2 regions of the Photobacterium makurazakiensis genome follow, and region 1 is predicted to be linked to the other one. Evidence: predicted binding sites of a transcription regulator. Region 1 holds the regulator's gene; the other holds the start of a gene.
The links. Region 1 encodes MetJ, which represses methionine synthesis genes. Its sites were predicted from a motif close to TTAGACNTNTANANGTCTAA; they were not measured.

Region 1 (4,014 bases):
AGTGTCACCCTTTCTACACTGGTAAGCAGCGTCAGGTTAGCACTGGTGGTCGTATCGACAAATTCAACAAGCGTTTCGGTGCTCTTTCTACCAAGTAATTGGCAGAAAATGTTGAAAGAAGAGGGATGCTACGGCGTCCCTTTTTTATGCCTATTTATTATAAGACTGAACATCCCTCGACCAATCTCTGCTTAATTTTCTACTAGTATCTTTATAATCAAGTGCATGCTGATGCATTAATTTATATCGCCCTGAATCAAAAAGACTGCACGAATAACTCTGTATAGGTTTAACTGTGCGATTATATTCCGTGATTGAAAGCGATGAAATTGATAGTTATTGACCACTTTTGTCTTTACTTGACTATTCCGCTCGGGAATTAATGGCATGACCAGATGTTCGATGCTAGGATTTTGTGCTGCTATAGAATATGCTTTACCTCTAAATTATTAAATAAAGTCACTTCCAGTCAGGATTTCGAACACTATGTCGTCTGAAGATTTTCGCCAACAAGCTTTGCACTACCATGCCTACCCAGTACCAGGCAAAATTGCCGTTGAACTCACTAAGCCAGCTAATACTGTAGAAGATCTTGCTCTCGCTTATAGCCCAGGTGTGGCTGAGCCAGTTCGTGAAATCGCACAGAATGCTGAGAATGTTTATAAGTACACGGGTAAGGGCAACATGGTTGCTGTTATCACCAATGGTACTGCGATCCTTGGTCTTGGTAATTTAGGCCCATTGGCATCGAAGCCAGTCATGGAAGGTAAGGCGCTATTGTTTAAGCGCTTCGCTGGTCTAGATTCGATTGATATCGAAGTTAAACACCGTACGATCGATGAGTTTGTTGATACCGTTGCGAACATTGCTGACACCTTCGGTGGTATCAACCTTGAAGATATCAAAGCCCCAGACTGCTTCGAGATTGAAAAGCGTTTGATTGAGCGTTGTCATGTACCGGTTTTCCATGATGATCAGCACGGTACTGCGATTGTAACGGCTGCGGGCATGCTTAATGCACTTGAGCTTCAAGGCAAAGAAATTAGCGAAGCTGTGATTGTTTGTCTAGGTGCTGGTGCGGCTGCGGTTGCTTGTATGGAGCTATTGATCAAGTGTGGCGCACAGCGTGAGAAGATCTACATGCTTGACCGTAAAGGTGTGATCCATACGCGTCGTGACGACATTAATGAATATAAGCAACTATTCGCCAACAATACTGATAAGCGCACATTAGAAGATGTTATCGAAGGTGCTGATATCTTTGTCGGTGTATCTGGTCCAGATTTGCTTGCGCCAGAACTGCTTAAGCTCATGGCGGATCAGCCGATTGTTTTTGCCTGCTCAAACCCTGATCCAGAAATCAAACCAGAACTGGCCCATGCCGTTCGCGATGATTTAATTATGGGTACAGGCCGTTCTGATTACCCGAATCAGGTAAACAACGTTATCTGTTTCCCATTCATTTTCCGCGGTGCATTGGATGTGCGTGCGAGTGAAATTAATGATGAAATGAAATTGGCTGCGGTAAAAGCGATCCGTGAACTAGCCCAAGAGCCAGTACCTACGGAAGTGGTTAAAGCGGCAGGTGTCGATAAACTAGAGTTTGGCACCGACTATATTATTCCAAAACCGATGGACCCACGTTTGCTACCACGCGTTGCGAAGGCAGTCGCGCAAGCAGCGATTGATTCGGGTGTAGCTCGAATCGAGATGCCTGTCGGTTATATGGAAAGTTAATCTGCTTTAGATTACCTGACCAATAAAAAACCAGCCCCAGGCTGGTTTTTTGGTTTTTGTTGACGAGAAAAGTGAGGCTTACTCGTTAATGTCTTCGTACTTAATGCCCATCTCTTCCATCAGCGCTTTTGCTTCGGCTGGCAAGTCGTCAGGGCAATCTTTACGGATATCTTCATCGGTCGGCAGGGGCTGACCCGTGTATGCGTGCAAGAAAGCTTCACATAGCAACTCGCTGTTGGTGGCATGGCGTAAATTATTCACCTGACGACGAGTTCGCTCATCAGTTAAAATTTTAAGCACCTTCAATGGAATCGAAACAGTAATTTTTTTTACTTGTTCGTTTTTCTTACCGTGTTCCGCGTATGGACTGATGTATTCGCCATTCCACTCTGCCATTGTTAACCTTCTCAGCGATGTTTGATTGAATAAATATGATAGGAGTGAATTCTAGCCGGATTTACTGCCATAAGCAAAGACATGTAGACGTCTAGAAGTGTTGACGTCTTTTGCAAATATGGTTATGTTGTTGCATAAACGTTATTCGCAGCAGGGGCTCGCCCCGACAAGGAAAGTAATATGAGTGATAAGAAGCTTGCCACTATAGCCGTTCGTACTGGCATTGAGTCAGACTCTCAGCACAATGCCGTTGTGCCGCCGATTTACCTGACATCAACCTACAGCTTTCCTCGGTTGGGTGAGCTTCCACAATATGATTACTCTCGCTCTGGTAACCCTACCCGTAACATGCTCGCCGATGCCTTGGCAGAGCTCGAAGGCGGCGCGGGTGGCGTGGTAACCAGCTGTGGTACTGCTGCAATTAACTTACTCGCATCAGCCTTGCTTGGCCCAGATGATCTGGTTATTGCCCCACACGATTGTTATGGCGGTACTTATCGTTTGTTTAATACGCGAGCGACGAAAGGTGACTTTAAGGTCCGTTTTGTTGATCAAACCGACCCTGAGGCCTTGGCTCAAGCATTGGCATTAAAGCCAAAACTGGTTTGGGTTGAAACACCGTCTAACCCATTGCTACGAATTGTAGATGTTGCAGCATTGTGTGAATCAGCAAAGCAAGAAGGCGCATTGGTTGCGGTTGATAATACTTTCTTATCACCAATCCTTCAGCAGCCCATTGCACTAGGGGCTGATTTTGTGATCCATTCAACAACCAAGTACATCAATGGCCATTCAGATGTTGTCGGTGGTGTATTGATCTCAAAAGAAGCGGAGCAGGCCGAGACGATTGCTTGGTGGGCTAACTGCATTGGTGCAACGGGCGCACCGTTTGATGCTTATTTGACACTGCGAGGCTTACGAACCCTTGCACCAAGAATGCGGATGCATGAAGAAAACAGCGCCAAAGTGCTGGCTTATCTACAACAACAGCCGCTTGTGGGACAAATTTATCACCCAAGCCAGCCTGAACACCCTGGTCATGATATTGCGCTTAAGCAGCAAAAAGGCTTTGGTTCAATGCTGAGCTTTGAGATAGCAGGAACCTACTCGCAGCTTGAAGAGTTTGTTCACGGGCTGAAGTTTTTCTCACTGGCAGAGTCGCTGGGCGGTACTGAAAGTTTGATCTGTCACCCTGCCAGCATGACTCACCGTGCAATGTCGGATGAAGCGCAGGCAGAAGCGGGCTTGAAGCCTTCTTTATTGCGTTTATCCGTTGGTCTGGAAGATGCTGATGATCTGATTGCGGATCTTGACCAAGCATTTAAGAAAGTGACGGAGGCAGTGTAATGACTCAACTAGCAGTACGCCAACTTCATAAATTTGGTGGTAGTAGTCTGGCTGATCCTGAATGTTATCGTCGCGTTGTTGATATCCTCAATCAGTATTCTGGTGAGAATGATTTAGTGGTGGTATCAGCGGCAGGCAAAACCACGAATAACCTGATCCAATGGATCGAGTTGCTGGGTAAAGATGGCCGCCAAGCCCATGAAACATTACAGTCATTACGCCAATTTCAGCAGCACTTGATTGAAAGCTTGCTACATGATGGTGCAGCTGATGACTTGTTGACTCAGCTACACCTTGAGCTTGCAGATCTTGCGCGTCTTGGTGAACAGGCACTGACAGAGACGGATGTTGCGAACGTGCTCGGTCATGGTGAGCTATGGTCAGCGCGCTTGCTGGCAGCATTGTTAACTCAGCAGAAAATGACGGCGATGGCACTCGATTCGCGTACATTTTTACGGGCTGAGCGAGCGGCACAACCTGAAGTTGATCGTGCACTGTCATGGCCCTTGCTTAAAAGCAAGCTAGCTCAGCATT
Region 2 (4,014 bases), on a different contig from region 1:
TTGCTCGTAGCCTTCTTTTAACAAGTAATACGGAGAACTTTGATCTTCACGTAAATCAAATGGGTTCTCATATTTCATTAGTGCAGTATAAAGCTCAGCGGGCGGAATATGTAAGTCAAATAGCGATGCACCATAACCGTTATAGTTGATTAATGTGCCAAGCTCTTTCAAAAATTCTATGTCTGCTTCAGCTAAATTTTGTTTTTTAGCCAATGCCAAAGCCGATGTGTACAGATTGTCTCCGAAAGCTGCAGCGATCGCCCAATGTACAAACTGACCGTTTAATTTATCATTAATTAATAAACTGGTACAAACCTCTGCATCTAAATTAATTAATGCTTCAAGGTTACTGCTACTCGGTATTACTCCAGAGCGGTGATGATCACAATAAAACACCTCAACACCTTGCGTTAATAAGTGCTCTAATTCTGGTAAATTCTTTTCCATCGAAATGTCTAACACTGTCGCAGACGTTGCATTGCCTTTCGCTACCACTTGCTGTAGCAGTTTAATGTCTCGTTTTACACCAGTGATCAACATACTTTGCTTGGGGTCAGCTAAGCGTAATTGTAGCAATGCAATAATGCCATCGGCATCACCATTAAAAATATCGTAATGCATACTCTTCCTAAGTTTGTATAAAGTCCAAAGTAACTTGGTAGCATAAGGCTAAATATAATACAGATCGTTATCTTATCAACCAATTATTACCCGTAACGCGAATATTAGACACTTAACTAATCGGGGGTGCTTTAGAATCTTGATATTTACGTGTGGATTATCGTCTTTACGTGAAAAGGGAGGACTCTAATACAATAAAACCCCAAATTTAGTTATCATTCGGGGCTTTATTTACATCAAGAAAAATCAGACTTAACTTGCTGGCTCAATCGTGCCATTAAAGGCTTCTTGCATAAATTCAGCTATCGGCTGAGAATGAAAAATGCTAACCACTTTTTGATAGTCGCTGTTATCTTTCTCGTCTTCCCGAGCAGCAATCACCATCACCGCTAATGGTGCATCTTTTGCTTCTAAAAACAAACCTTGTTTCTGTGGGTTTAGCCCAGCAGACATTACATAGTTCATGGTGATAGCGGCGGCATCAACGTCATCAAGACTCCTTGGCAATTGAGCAGCCTCTACTTCGACGAATTTCAACCCTTTTGGGTTATCAATAATATCATTCAGGCTTGCTGTAAAACCTACATCAGGTTTCAAGGTGATCAGCTTTGCTTCTTCGAGAAGCAGCAACCCTCTCCCACCATTCGTTGGATCATTGGGTATGGCAATTTGTGCGTTGTCAGGAAGATCGGCTAGAGAGCTATATTTATTAGAGTAAACCCCCATGCGCATAAGTATTGACTCACCAATAGAGACTAGATTGGCATTGTTCCCGTTATTGTAGTTTTCTAAAAAAGGTAAATGCTGATAGCTATTAAGGTTAAGACTTCCATCGGCCAAAGCCGCGTTTGGAGTGATATAATCTGAGAATTCAATAACCTCAATGTTCACGCCTTGTTTTTTCGCCTCTATCGCTACAGCCTCAACAACTTGAGCGTGCGGCCCTGATGTAGCTCCTATTTTGATAATCGAATCATCCTTTTGACCACAAGCCGCTAAGCTCACACAGGCGATTATAGATAGAATCCATCGTTTCATCTTGGCATGTTCCTTCATGACTAATCCTTTAATAAACAGATACAGCTTTAGACACCCATTACTTTAGACATCTATACGTCCATAATATACAGAGTGTATTACAATTCAAGTACTTCTACCGTAAGGCATAGGACTTAAAGGAATTATTTATTCCCAAAGTGAATATATGCCAATGCAAAAGCTGAACTTAAATAACATTTTTATAGATAAAGGCTTCTGAAAATAAAGCGTGAGCTTTGAGACACGAGAGCCAAGTCCCCCTGAAACTCACAATAGTAAAGTTATAAGTAACTAAAAGTAATGAGAAATCGTCAAATATCTTGTTTTGATATGCTCAATCAATAACTTTACTTTCTTAGGCGGCTGACGCGTAAATGGGTAAACAGCATAAATACCGAGTTTTTTTCCAACCAATTCAGGGAAAATATCCACCAGCTGACCATTACGAAAATCATGATATACCAAACAACGGGGAACATAGGCAATCCCATGCCCGCCAAGCGCGGCTTTTCGCAATGCAGTCGCATTATCAGTAGTGAAACTACCTGACACCCTAACTATATAATTACCTTCATCACCTTTGAACTCCCAGTCAGTAGCACCTGTAGTCTGGTAGGCATATTGAAAACAATTATGTTGTGTTAAATCCTGAGGGTTTAGCGGTTTACCATTACGGGCAATATAAGAAGGGGAAGCGCATACCACCCATTGAGAATCAAGAATATGACGGGCAATCAAGCTGGAATCTTCCAGATAGCCTGTACGTATAACCAAATCATAACCGCCATCAACCAAGTCGACAAAGCGGTTATCGAGTGACATATCTACTGTTAGGCCGGGGTGCATATTACAGAACTCCGCAACTGCATCAGCCAAGATCAGATCACCCGAAATACTCGGAACCGACATTTTTATATGGCCGCTAACACTTTCGCCAAAACCTGAAACTGCATCCATAGCCTCTTGAGCCGCTTGCTTCACATTTTTGGCGCCATGCGTAAGAGCTTTGCCTGCTTCCGTCAAAGTTAATTTACGCGTTGTTCGATACAATAACTGAACGCCAATTTCCTCTTCTAGCCTCGCAATTCGCTTGCTAACTACTGAGTTTGTAAGGTTATTCTGCTCAGCAACCTTACTAAAGCTGCCTAACTCAACGACCTGGGAAAATAAAATTAAATCATCTGCACGCATTCTATTATGTCACTTTTGGAATTAATCATTTTCATTATTTCCCTATATTAATAAAAATGAAAGGGGTAAATTCACACCCCGTTAACACAGAGATCACAAACATAATAATTACAATGCATCACCTACCCCTTTCAAACGGATAAATGAAATAATACCTGTACGAGGATGTACCAATGAGTGAAACATTACTGGCCTTAGTGGCTTTCTCTCCAATTGTGGTGGCAGCGATACTGCTGGTCGGTCTCAATTGGCCTGCAAAAAGAGCTATGCCTGTCGCCTTTGGCCTTACCGTTGTTATCGCACTAACGTTTTGGGATATGGCTGCTAATCGTGTATTAGCATCTGTCTTCCAAGGGCTTGGTATTACGGTATCCGTGCTTTGGATTGTGTTCGGCGCAATCTTCCTGCTCAACACACTAAAACACACTGGTGCGATAGCCACTATTCGCAACGGGTTTACCAATATCTCGCCTGATCGCCGTGTCCAAGCCATCATCATTGCATGGTGCTTCGGCTCGTTTATCGAAGGCGCTTCAGGCTTTGGTACCCCAGCCGCTATCGCTGCCCCGCTGCTGGTTGCTATCGGATTTCCTGCCCTTGCTGCTGTATTGATGGGGATGATGATCCAATCAACACCGGTATCATTCGGTGCGGTGGGTACGCCAATTATAGTTGGTGTCAACAAAGGGCTAGATACCCATAATATTACCGAAACCTTAATCGCAAACGGCTCAACTTGGGAGGCTTACCTTCAGCAAATTACATCAAGTGTTGCGCTGATCCACGCATCGGTTGGGACAATGATCCCTGTACTGATGGCAATGATGCTGACCCGCTTCTTCGGTAAAAACAAAAGCTGGACTGAAGGGCTTGATATTGTGCCATTCGCACTATTTGCCGGTGTCTCTTTTACTATTCCTTATGCATTAACCGGTGTTTTCCTAGGTGCAGAGTTCCCATCACTGATTGGTGGGCTGGTTGGCTTAGCCGTTGTTGTTTCAGCAGCCAAGCGTGGTTTCCTAGTACCTAAATCAACTTGGGACTTCGAGTCAGAAGATAAGTGGCCAGCAGAATGGCTTGGTTCACTGAAGATCAACCTTGATGAAAATAAGACTAAACCAATGAGCATGGCACTCGCTTGGGCACCTTATGTCTTGCTTGCTG

Region 2: the regulator MetJ is predicted to act here: its motif matches at 1,723-1,742, upstream of L4D09_RS11505 (MetQ/NlpA family ABC transporter substrate-binding protein).

What each region holds. Positions count from the first base shown of each region.
Region 1 is NZ_JAKJSJ010000013.1:152,134-156,147, forward strand. It holds gene rpmE (50S ribosomal protein L31) at 1-98, shown strand, start outside; gene L4D09_RS06285 (malic enzyme-like NAD(P)-binding protein) at 487-1,737, shown strand; gene metJ (met regulon transcriptional regulator MetJ) at 1,816-2,133, opposite strand; gene L4D09_RS06295 (O-succinylhomoserine (thiol)-lyase) at 2,314-3,480, shown strand; gene L4D09_RS06300 (bifunctional aspartate kinase/homoserine dehydrogenase II) at 3,480-4,014, shown strand, end outside.
Region 2 is NZ_JAKJSJ010000023.1:27,510-31,523, forward strand. It holds gene L4D09_RS11500 (DHH family phosphoesterase) at 1-621, opposite strand, end outside; gene L4D09_RS11505 (MetQ/NlpA family ABC transporter substrate-binding protein) at 874-1,677, opposite strand; gene L4D09_RS11510 (LysR family transcriptional regulator) at 1,951-2,850, opposite strand; gene L4D09_RS11515 (L-lactate permease) at 3,024-4,014, shown strand, end outside.